2 linked regions of the Salinivibrio kushneri genome follow. The protein of the gene in region 1 interacts with the protein of each later gene in a pairwise test. Links are inferred from orthologs where the notes say so. Each region holds a gene or a part of one and is shown in the gene's direction. Other genes may lie near its edges.

What was found. Proteins that work in one complex are often made in the same cells at the same time.
Region 2: the proteins of secD (region 1) and pheT interact in binary tests that used the Escherichia coli proteins (3 or more experiments, as listed by UniProt). The link is inferred for Salinivibrio kushneri from one-to-one orthologs.

Annotation. Positions count from the first base shown.
Region 1 is NZ_CP114588.1:2,115,681-2,122,305, reverse strand. Bases 2,957-5,873 are described here. They hold secD (protein translocase subunit SecD), read left to right. Parts: upstream 2,957-3,446; coding sequence 3,447-5,300; downstream 5,301-5,873. Other genes in these bases: secF (protein translocase subunit SecF), read left to right, coding at 5,313-5,873; yajC (preprotein translocase subunit YajC), read left to right, coding at 3,090-3,419; tgt (tRNA guanosine(34) transglycosylase Tgt), read left to right, coding at 2,957-3,053. Outside these bases: aceA (isocitrate lyase), read left to right, coding at 1-54; N8M53_RS09995 (CBS domain-containing protein), read right to left, coding at 111-551; tRNA preQ1(34) S-adenosylmethionine ribosyltransferase-isomerase QueA, read left to right, coding at 767-1,819; more of tgt, read left to right, coding at 1,932-2,956; more of secF, read left to right, coding at 5,874-6,260; suhB (inositol-1-monophosphatase), read right to left, coding at 6,417-6,625. UniProt on the Escherichia coli protein: Part of the Sec protein translocase complex. Interacts with the SecYEG preprotein conducting channel. SecDF uses the proton motive force (PMF) to complete protein translocation after the ATP-dependent function of SecA.
Region 2 is NZ_CP114588.1:1,323,590-1,329,110, forward strand. Bases 2,454-5,521 are described here. They hold pheT (phenylalanine--tRNA ligase subunit beta), read left to right. Parts: upstream 2,454-2,820; coding sequence 2,821-5,223; downstream 5,224-5,521. Other genes in these bases: pheS (phenylalanine--tRNA ligase subunit alpha), read left to right, coding at 2,454-2,801. In the rest of the region: N8M53_RS06315 (peptide MFS transporter), read right to left, coding at 1-27; N8M53_RS06320 (lipoate--protein ligase), read right to left, coding at 350-1,378; N8M53_RS06325 (hypothetical protein), read right to left, coding at 1,505-1,633; more of pheS, read left to right, coding at 1,818-2,453.

The DNA of each region.
Region 1 (6,625 bases):
GGCCAATCCTCGGTGACGGCATTAACGGGCTCGACAGAAGAAGACCAGTTCTGATAGCGAGATAAAGGTTATCTATCAACAAAAAGGGAGTGCTTGACTCCCTTTTTTATTTATTCGCCCTCTTCAACGGGCTCACTTTCTTCTTGGATCTCGAGCAGTGTCGAAGCGATGGCGACAAAATCACTGTCGGTGATGATCCCAACTAAACGCTGGTGTTTCACTACCGGCAAACAGCCTATTTTACGCTCCAACATGGTTAGCGCTGCCGCTCGTAAGGATGCGCCTGGGTCGACCGTGAATAATTGCTTATCAATAAAGTGTGACAGGGGGGTATGAATCTGGTGATCGCCATTGGTGGTTTTGCCCAGTGACGAGGCTTGCGCTGACAGCACATCTCTTTGGGTGACCAGTCCTAATAAACGCTCATCATCATCCACAATAGGTAGGTGACGGAAGCGTTCGGCGCGCATTAAACGGTGTGCATCGTCAAGTGTGTGGTTAGGGCTAAGCGTATGTGGATGCCGGGTCATCATATCATCAACAATAAACATGGCACCTCCTTGTCGTTAGAACACAGGGTTACTTTTACTGTAGTGCAGTTGTGCTGGGTTAGACGTGATATGCATCAAGATAACTACGCGCATCGGGGCAAATGTTGTGTCCAAGGGGACCTGTGCAAACAATGCCTGAATCAAGCATGCAGCTTGCTTGATCTTCACGGTGGGCTACCTATACTAGCGGCCTGCTTTTTATCTAGGCAAAGGTCATGCAATTATCCGATTTTCACTTTGAACTCCCCGATGAGTTAATTGCGCGCTATCCGCAACCGGATCGTAGCGCGAGCCGCTTGCTCTCGCTCGATGGCACCAGCGGTGACGTGGTACATCGTCAGTTTAAAGACATCCTCGAGCTGGTTGAGCCGGGTGATCTGATGGTGTTCAACAACACGCGCGTGATCCCGGCGCGTGTGTATGGGCGCAAAGCCTCGGGGGGTAAAATAGAGGTGCTGGTGGAGCGTGTGCTTGATGAGCAGCGCTTCCTCGCCCATGTGCGTGCCTCTAAAGCCCCCAAACCCGGTGCTGAGCTTTTTCTCGGTGATGAGGGACAAGTCGCGGCTCAGATGGTGGCGCGCCACGATGCACTATTTGAAATTAAGCTCAATCACGATCAAGGTGTGGTGGACACGCTCAATCAAATTGGTCATATGCCACTGCCGCCCTATATTGATCGCCCTGATGAAGAGAGCGATAAAGAGCGCTATCAAACGGTGTACGGTGAGAAGCCAGGGGCAGTCGCTGCGCCCACTGCAGGCCTACACTTTGATGATCAGGTGATGGCTGCCCTCAAACAAAAAGGCGTCAACATCGCCTTTGTTACCTTGCATGTCGGTGCGGGCACATTCCAGCCAGTGCGGGTGGATAATATCGAAGAGCATGTGATGCATGCCGAGTATGCCGAAGTGCCACAAGAGGTCGTTGATGCGGTGAACCATACCCGTGCGCAAGGCAAGCGGGTGATTGCGGTGGGGACCACCTCGGTGCGTTCACTGGAAAGTGCGGCACAGGCGGCCAAGCAAAAAGGTGAGCCACTGTCCCCGTTTTTTAATGACACCCAGATTTTTATCTATCCGGGGTATCAATGGCAGTTAGTGGATGCATTGGTGACCAATTTCCACCTGCCGGAATCAACCTTGATTATGTTGGTAAGTGCCTTTGCCGGTTACCAACACACCATGACGGCTTATCGTGCCGCGGTTGAAGAGCGCTATCGCTTTTTCAGCTATGGCGATGCCATGTTTATTACCCGTCAGCACAACTGACGACATGATGAGGACACAGGCTCTCATGCCTGTGTGCGCTATGCTTGCGACAGAGTCAATCTGTTAGCATAAGACACACGCCAGACTGTTTCTCTGGCACTGAGGAGGATTCGTGGAATACGAACTGAAAAAAACCGACGGACGCGCCCGCCGTGGCCGCTTAATTTTTGAACGCGGCACCGTGGAAACGCCCGCTTTTATGCCGGTGGGCACCTATGGCACCGTCAAAGGGATGACCCCTGAAGAAGTGAAAGGCACGGGAGCGGAGATCCTGTTAGGGAACACGTTCCACCTGTGGCTACGCCCAGGTCAGGAAATTATGCGACTGCACGGGGATTTGCATGACTTTATGCAGTGGCATGGCCCTATTTTGACCGATTCAGGCGGTTTCCAAGTGTTCAGTTTGGGCGATATCCGCAAAATCACCGAAGAAGGGGTGCACTTTCGCAATCCGGTTAACGGCGATCGCATCTTCATGGACGCAGAAAAATCGATGGAAATCCAATATGACCTGGGTTCAGACATCGTGATGATTTTTGATGAGTGTACGCCGTATCCTGCCACACACGAAGAAGCGAAAAAGTCGATGGAAATGTCATTGCGCTGGGCGAAGCGTAGCCGCAATCATTTCGACAAATTAGGTAACAAAAATGCCTTGTTTGGTATTGTACAAGGCGGTGTTTACGAAGACTTGCGTGATGTGTCAGTAGAAGGCCTTACCGAGATTGGTTTTGATGGTTACGCGGTTGGCGGCCTAGCGGTCGGGGAGCCAAAAGAGGATATGCACCGGATCTTGGAGCACACTTGCCCGCAGCTTCCAGAAGATAAGCCCCGCTATCTAATGGGCGTGGGTAAGCCTGAAGATTTGGTGGAAGGTGTGCGCCGTGGCGTAGATATGTTCGACTGTGTAATGCCTACCCGAAATGCCCGCAACGGCCACCTGTTTATTACTGGCGGTGTGATCAAGATCCGTAATGCGAAACATAAAAGTGATACCTCGCCTTTGGATCCTGAGTGTGACTGTTACACTTGCCGCCATTATAGCCGTGCTTACCTCTACCATTTAGACCGCTGTAATGAGATCCTAGGCGCGCGACTCAATACTATCCACAATTTGCGCTACTATCAGCGAGTGATGGAAGGTTTGCGTAACGCGATTGACGAAGGTAGATTAGATGCCTTTGTAGCGGATTTCTACGCGCGTCGTGGCAAGGAAGTGCCGCCGCTCGATTAATTTCGAATTCAACAACTAGAACGAGGACGTGATTGAATGTTTATCTCACAAGCTCACGCAGCCGCTGAAGCCGGACCACAAGGTGGCGGAATGCAGCTTTTTATCATGCTTGGTCTCTTTGCGGTGATTTTTTACTTTATGATCTACCGCCCGCAATCTAAGCGTGTCAAAGAGCACAAAAACCTGATGGCATCTATGAGCAAAGGGGACGAAGTGCTAACTGGGGGTGGTTTAGTGGGTAAGATCACTCAAATCGCTGAAGACAATGACTTTATTGTGATTGCCCTCAACGATAACAACGAAGTGACCATCAAAAAAGACTTCGTGACGGCAGTACTGCCTAAAGGTACTATCCAGTCTCTCTAATTCTCGCAACCATAAAGGATGCATGCTGTGCTAAACCGTTATCCTTTGTGGAAGTACATCATGGTGCTAGTAACCTTGGTTATTGGCATCGTGTATGCGCTTCCCAATTTATACGGTGAAGATCCAGCAGTACAAATTTCCGGGGCGCGTGGCGCCTCGGTAGATATGACTGCCTTGGACTCCATCAAACAGACCCTCGAATCGAACGACCTTTCCTACCAATCCATTGCGCTCGAAGACGGTACCGTCTTAGCCCGCTTTAAAGACACGGAAGCACAAATCAGTGCCCGTGATGCCTTGATGTCGCGTTTCGACAGTGATGACTATGTGGTCGCCTTAAACTTAGCGCCTGCAACGCCATCGTGGCTGGATGCGCTGGGTGCCACTCCGATGAAGCTTGGCCTAGACCTACGCGGTGGGGTGCACTTCCTGATGGAAGTGGACATGGATGCAGCATTAGAAAAGCTGATCACCCAGCAAGAAGACAGCTTCCGCACCGACTTACGTGAAGCGCGTATCCGTTATCGTGGCTTGCGTGTAGAAGATAATACCCGTGTGGTGGTGAACCTGCGTAATGCGGAAGATGCTAACAAAGCGCTAGATCTGCTCTCGAACAACTACCTCGACATGAATTTTTCTGTCGATGAAGACGAAGGTCGCCTGACAGCCGTTTACAAAGAAGAGCGGCTAAAAGAAATTCGTAATTACGCGGTTGCGCAAAATATTACCATTCTGCGCAACCGTGTGAATGAACTTGGTGTGGCCGAGCCTTTGGTTCAACGCCAAGGTGCAAGCCGTATTGTGGTTGAACTCCCTGGCGTGCAAGACACGGCACGTGCGAAAGAAATTCTCGGTGCCACCGCGACCTTGGAATTCCGCGAAGTGGATCAAGACGCCGACTTATCTGCCGCCATGGCTGGCCGTGTACCACCAGGCAGTGAGCTGATGCGTACCCGTGATGGCCGTCCCGCCGTGCTGAAAAAGCGGGTCATTTTGACGGGCTCACACATTACTGACGCCAGCTCGTCACGCGACGAATACAGCCGCCCTCAAGTCAATATCTCTCTCGACAGCGAGGGGGGAGACAAGATGGCTGACTTCAGTAAGCGCAATATTGGTGAGCTGATGGCGACGGTATTCGCAGAATACAAAGACAGCGGCGAGCGTGACGAAAACGGCAAAGTGATCTTGGAAAAACACGAAGAAGTGATTAACCAAGCCACGATACAGTCTGCTTTGGGACGCAATTTCCGCATCACAGGCATCGACTCTGCTGCTGAAGCACACAATTTGGCGCTACTGTTGCGAGCGGGTGCCTTGATTGCACCAATCTCGATTGTTGAAGAGCGCACTATTGGTCCATCAATGGGGCAGCAAAATATCAACATGGGTGTGCAAGCCTGTATCTGGGGCTTGGTGGCGGTGATGCTCTTCACCTTGGTTTACTATCGTCGCTTTGGTCTTTTTGCCAACTGCGCCTTGTTCGCCAATATCGTCCTGATCATCGGTATTATGTCTTTGATCCCTGGGGCAACCATGACGCTGCCTGGTATTGCCGGTATTGTCCTGACGGTGGGGATGGCGGTCGACGCCAACGTGCTTATTTTTGAGCGCATCCGCGAAGAAATCCACGAAGGCCGTAACCCTCAACACGCAATCGACCGTGGTTATTCTAATGCGTTTAGTACCATCGCTGATGCCAATATCACCACCTTGATCACTGCCATCATCTTGTTTGCAGTGGGAACGGGCGCGATAAAAGGCTTCGCGGTGACACTGTCGATCGGTATTTTGACCTCGATGTTTACAGCCATCATTGGTACGCGTGCACTGGTTAACCTGGTGTACGGTGGTAAGCGCGTCAAGAAACTGTCGATTTAAGGGAGTCCAAGCATGTTTCAAATATTTAAGCCGGACATGTCGATCAACTTTATGCGTTGGTCTAAATTGGCCTTCGTTTTGTCCATCGCCATGATTGCCGCGTCTGTCGTCACCCTATCTACCAAGTGGTTAAACTGGGGGCTCGACTTTACTGGCGGTACCTTGATTGAAGTGGGCTTTGAACAGCCTGCTGACTTACCGCAAATTCGTGAGTCGCTCGCCGCTGACGGCTTCGGTGATGCCGTGGTCCAAAACTTTGGCAGTGCCACGGATGTGATGGTGCGCCTGCGTCCGCGCGATGACATGGAAGGCGAGAACCTAGGTAATGAAGTGCTTAATGCCATCAAAGCAGGCACGGGTGATCAGGTAGAAATGCGCCGCATCGAGTTTGTTGGCCCGAATGTGGGTGACGAGCTGACCGAAGCGGGTGGGTTGGCGATCATCATCGCACTGGTTTGTATCCTGATCTACGTGTCGTTCCGTTTCGAGTGGCGTTTGGCCGCGGGCGCGGTGATGGCACTGGCGCATGATGTGATCATTACCTTGGGTATTTTCTCCTTGTTCCAAGTCGAAGTGGACTTGACCATTGTCGCTGCGTTGCTGACAGTGGTGGGGTACTCGTTGAACGATACCATTGTAGTATTCGACCGTATTCGTGAGAACTTCCGCAAGCTGCGTAAAGGTGAGTCAGATGAAATCATTAATGCCTCTGTCTCTCAGACGCTAAGCCGAACGACTATCACCTCGGGCACTACATTATTTGTGGTGATTGCGCTGTTCACCTTGGGTGGGTCGATGATCCACGGCTTTGCGATGGCCTTGCTGATTGGTATCACCGTCGGTACCTACTCTTCAATCTACGTAGCGTCTGCACTGGCATTGAAGTTGGGGATTGCGCGTGAGCACCTCTTGGTGCCAGAAGTGGAAAAAGAAGGACAAGAATTCGACGCTATGCCTTAATACGCTCGCCCTGCCTGCATGATGGTGGGGCGACGTTTTGATTATTGGGGGTAAGCACTTAGCATGGTGCGCATCTCAAAGAGGCAATTGGTGATTGAACGACACAAAAAAAGCGACGCTCATCGAGCGTCGCTTTTTTATTCCCTGAGGGGAGTATTATTTTTTCATCGACTCAGGCGCGTTTTCGCGTACTTTGGCCAGCATGCCTTTTACCACACGTGGCGCGCCGCTTACGACATTACCGCTACGCATGTAGTCGGTACCGCCGTTAAAGTCGGTACAAATCGCTCCAGCTTCGCGGGCAATCAATTCGCCTGCAGCGATATCCCAAGGCTTAAGGCCAAGTTCAAAAAAGCCATCAACAC
Region 2 (5,521 bases), 790 kb from region 1 along the record:
ACCAAGTATTGTTTTTTGGTTTTCCATAACTATCTAATTATTCGTTGAATGATTGTTGGGTCTGCATGGGGCTAGCCGGGTGCAGGGTGTTGGCGTTAACGCCTGTGTAAAACAGCCTCCTGTGTTTTGTAACAAAATATGTAAAACTAGCGTAATGGTTTTTTACCAAAATTAAAAACTATTATTCAAGCCACATTAACGTGGATAATAATAGTTTGTCTATTATGTGTGGGATATATAACCAGACGGTGCCTGTCACCTATAGTGACGTGACAGGCGTTTGCGTCTTTGCGTGGGATCAAAGGAGAGGGGATTATGTGATAGAGGTCACTCTAGCCGTGTTCAGCGATCAGGCGATGGCTTGACGTAACCACAGGGCAATATCTTCGTACATAATTTGATGACTTTGGTCTGCATCAGCCCAGCTCATCACAAAGTGGTAAAGTTTTTCAGGGTGGTAGGCTTGTCCGACCAATTGATTGGCCAGGGTTTCTAGCGGTCCTGGCATTAAACTATCAGTGAATAACTGGCAATCGATGATTTCTCCATGTTTCACATCCAAGTGTAGCTCAACGCCTCCCCACTCAAAACGCTCATCAAAGGTGTGCATGAACTGCGGGCTGTTACCGAAATTCCACGCCCAGCTGCACTGTTTTTCATAAATCGCGTCAAACCCCTCGACATCGGGCTTAGCGTCGGGAGAAATATACTCAATCTCAGTGGTATGACCGTAATGGCGGAAAAAGGCAGACTTAATCGCTTCACAGACGCGTTGGTGATCAATGTCCGGGACAAAGTCAGCAATATTGGCCACGCGGGCTCGGACAGATGAAATCCCCTTGGCTTGTAGCTTTTTAGGATCAGGGTTGAGGTAGTCACCCAGTCGCGACAAGTTGGCATTAATCAAGAGCGTACCATGGTGAAAGCCGCGATCTTTGGCTTCTTTGTAGGCAGAGCCCGATACTTTTCTCGGGCCGTCGGGCGTATCCATAGTGAGATCATTTCGGCCACTGGCTGAGGCACTGATCCCGAGCGTTTTCAGGGCATCGAGTACAATTTGCGTTGATACTGACTTATCATAACCCGGCTTACCTGCCATAAAGGTAAAATTGGTGTTGCCCAAATCATGAAACACTGCGCCCCCGCCGCTTTGCCTTCTCGCTAACACCACAGCATCTTGTTCCATTTTGCGCGTATTACACTCGCGCCATGGGTTCTGGCCGCGTCCAATGACTACCGTATTGTCATTACGCCAGAGGAATAGGACGTTCTGCTGTGCCGACATGGTACGAAATATGGTGTCTTCCACGGCGAGATTGAACCAAGGGTGGGTGGACGTCGAAACAAACACACGTAAAGGACGACTGGTGTCTTGCATACTGGCTCCAAGTATTCGGTAAACAAGTGATTGAGGAAACGCGCACGCTGACCAACTGGGTTGTTGTCACACAAGCTTGTTCGGCAATATAGACGCTAGAATATCAAACAATGCTTAGCGAGTGATTTAATCAGCGCCAATATGCTCGATTTTTACCGGATCGACGCCCTGAATGACCAATCTACCATCAAAATGACGCCACTCGTGACCGGATGACAAGGAAAAATAGCGTAAATGCTGTTTAGCGTTTGGCATTAGTCGTGGCATTAATTAGTATGTAAGGTCAATTTATTACCTGTTCTCTCAGTCAATTGGCATTGAGGCGTATTATTGAGACGACTCTGTCAGTTTGCTCAGACAATGGGTGAAATCATGATGTCAGCAGGTATTGTCACGCACCTACCTGATTTGGACTGCCCAACGGGTCGACGAGGAAACAATGCAACAATTAGAAGAAATTCTTGCGAATGCAACCAGTGCGGTGACCAGTGCCGCTTCTGTGGCTGCATTGGATGAAGTCCGGGTTAAATTCCTAGGAAAGAAAGGCGAGCTAACGGCACAATTACAGGCGTTGGGCAAACTGCCACCGGAAGAGCGCCGTGAAGCGGGTCAAAAGATTAACCAAGCCAAGCAAACAGTACAGCAAGCGATTGCCGAGCGTAAACAAGCGCTAGAACGTGCTGAGCTTGAAGCGAAGTTAGCGGCCGAAACCATTGATGTTAGCCTGCCAGGGCGTCGTATCGAAAATGGTGGCTTGCATCCAGTGACACGCACTATTGAGCGTATTGAGCAATTTTTCGGTGAGCTGGGTTTCTCGGTTGCGTCCGGGCCAGAGGTTGAAGATGGTTTTCATAACTTTGATGCATTGAATATCGCCCCTGATCATCCTGCACGTACCGATCACGATACTTTCTTCTTTAACCCTGATTTGATGTTGCGTACGCACACCTCTGGCGTACAAATTCGTACCATGGAAGCGGGTAAACCCCCATTCCGTATTATTGCGCCCGGTCGCGTCTATCGTAATGATTATGACCAAACGCATACCCCGATGTTCCACCAAGTGGAAGGATTATTGGTCGATAAAGACATCACCTTTGCTGATCTCAAAGGGATCCTCAACGACTTCTTACGTAACTTTTTCGAGGAAGACCTGGAAGTGCGTTTCCGTCCCTCTTACTTCCCGTTCACTGAACCTTCTGCCGAAGTTGATGTTCGCCGCAAAGGTGGAAAATGGCTGGAGATCTTAGGCTGCGGCATGGTTCACCCGAATGTACTACGTGCGGTGAATATCGATCCAGAAGAATATCAAGGCTTTGCCTTTGGTATTGGCGTAGAGCGCCTGACCATGTTGCGTTATGGCGTGAATGATCTTCGTGCGTTCTTTGAGAACGATCTGCGCTTTTTGAAACAATTTAAGTAATCAGTGGGGCAAGATAATAATGAAATTCAGTGAATCTTGGTTGAGAGAGTGGGTAAACCCAGCAAACGACACCGACGCGCTTGCCCATCAGATCACCATGGCCGGCCTTGAAGTCGATGAAATTGCACCCGTTGCTGGCGACTTTAGCGGTGTAGTTGTGGGTGAAGTGGTTGAGTGTGGCCAACACCCAGATGCAGACAAACTGCGTGTTACCAAAATCAATGTTGGCGACGATGAATTGCTTGATATCGTTTGTGGTGCACCTAACTGTCGTCAAGGCCTGAAAGTCGCGGTCGCAATGGTTGGCGCGGTATTGCCAGGTGACTTCAAAATCAAAAAAGCGAAGCTACGTGGTCAACCGTCCTTCGGTATGCTGTGCTCATTTACAGAGCTAGGGATTGATATTGAATCTGATGGCATTATCGAACTGCCTGCCGACGCGCCAATTGGAACCGACATTCGTGAGTACCTCGCACTAAACGACGTAACCATCGATGTTGACTTAACCCCGAACCGTGCTGATTGCTTGAGCCTACGTGGCTTGGCACGTGAAGTCGGCGTATTGAACCGCACTGATGTCACTGAACCGACTATCACACCGGTTACTGCCAGTATTGACGACAAGGTATCCGTGCATATCGATGCACCACAAGCATGCCCACGTTATTTAGGTCGTGTGGTAAAGAATGTCGATCTTAATGCGCAGACCCCACTGTGGATGCAAGAAAAATTGCGCCGCAGTGGCATTCGCGCTATCGACCCTGTCGTGGATGTCACCAACTATGTGATGCTCGAGCAAGGGCAGCCGATGCATGCCTTTGATCTTAGCAAGCTTGAGGGTGGCATTGTGGTACGTATGGCAGAAGAGGGCGAAACGCTCACATTACTCGATGGCAATGAAGCAACCCTTAATGCCCAGACATTGGTTATCGCGGATGAGAAGAAAGCCTTGGCGATGGCCGGGATCTTTGGCGGGCAAGACTCTGGTGTCACCACAGACACCCAAGATATTTTACTCGAATCGGCGTTTTTTGCTCCTGACGTGATCCGCGGCCGTGCGCGTAGCTATGGGTTGCACACAGATTCCTCTCACCGTTTTGAACGTGGCGTCGACCCTGCGTTACAAGCGGCGGCGATGGAACGAGCGACTGAACTGCTATTGGCAATTTGTGGCGGTGAAGCGGGAGAGATTGTTACCGCTGAGACGGCAGAAACACTACCCACTCGTGACACCGTCACTCTCCGTCGAGAGAAGTTAGATGGCCTATTGGGTCATTCTATCGATAACAGTGATGTTCAAGCCATTTTGTCCCGCCTTGGCTGTGCGGTAACGGAAACCGAGAAAGGGTGGCAAGCAACGGCACCTAGCTGGCGTTTTGATATTGCCATTGAGCAGGATTTGATTGAGGAAGTCGGGCGTATTTACGGCTACGACAACATTCCAACTCGCGCGCCTAAAGCCGCACTGACAATGCGCGAATATAAAGAAGCAGCGATGCCACTGAAACGTGTCCGCGATTTGTTGGTTGACCGAGGCTTCCACGAGGCGATTACCTACAGTTTTGTCGAGCCAAAACAGCAAACGCTGGTTGTTCCCGATGTTGAGCCGCTGATCCTGCCAAGTCCAATTTCTGCGGACATGTCAGCCATGCGCCTGAGCTTGCTTCCTGGCCTTTTAAACACGGTGGCCTACAACCAAAAACGTCAGCAGCCTCGTGTGCGCTTGTTTGAATTTGGCTTACGCTTTACCCCAGAAGGTGAAACCGGTGGCACCGTTCGCCAATCGAGCATTCGCCAAGAGAGCATGCTTGCGGGGGTGATTGCAGGTCCTGGTAGTGAAGAGCATTGGGATCTGGCGAGCGCTACCGTTGACTTTTTTGACTTGAAAGGCGATCTAGAAGCGGTACTGGAACTCACAGGTAAGTTGAAAGACTTCCGTTTCGTGTCAGCCTCTCATCCTGCCATGCACCCAGGTCAAACCGCTGCTATTGAGTTTGACGGCAAAGTTGTGGGTCACATTGGTACCCTGCACCCTGAGCTTGAGCGTGAGTTTGGCTTAAATGGTCGAACTGTGGTGTTTGAGCTGGAGTGGCAAGCCATTGACGAACGCTTTATTCCCGAAGCAGCAGGGCTCTCAAAATTCCCTGCCAACCGTCGTGACATTGCGGTGATTGCCGACCAAGCGCTTGCGTCTGGTGACGTAGTGGCTGCTTGTTTGCAAAGCGGCAACCCATTGCTCAAGGACGCACAGCTTTTCGACCTTTACACCGGCAAAGGTGTGGAAGAGGGCAAGAAGAGTCTAGCGATCGCACTGACCTTGCAATCTGATGCGCGCACGCTTGAGGAAGCCGATATCAGTGATGCAGTGTCTGGTGTTGTCAGCCATTTATCAGAGAAATTAGGCGTTACCTTGCGTGACTAACCTAACGTCATCCCAAAAAGCAGCGGAAACGCTGCTTTTTTTATGCCTAAATGGTCTAACATCTATCCATTTGAAAAACTAAATAAATTCACTATATTTGATGAGTAAGTGTTCAGATATTGATAAAAAAGCCTAATATTAAGCAGCTTAGCAGTCTATTGGCTATGCTGGTAAAGAAAACCCTTGTAACATCTTGGTTTGAAAGGTCAATTTTTTGGACATTGTTCGTGCTTTTTTAATGTAAAAAAGTTGGCGCAAATCAGCCAGTTGGCATACACTTGTTCTGAGCTGGCCTTTA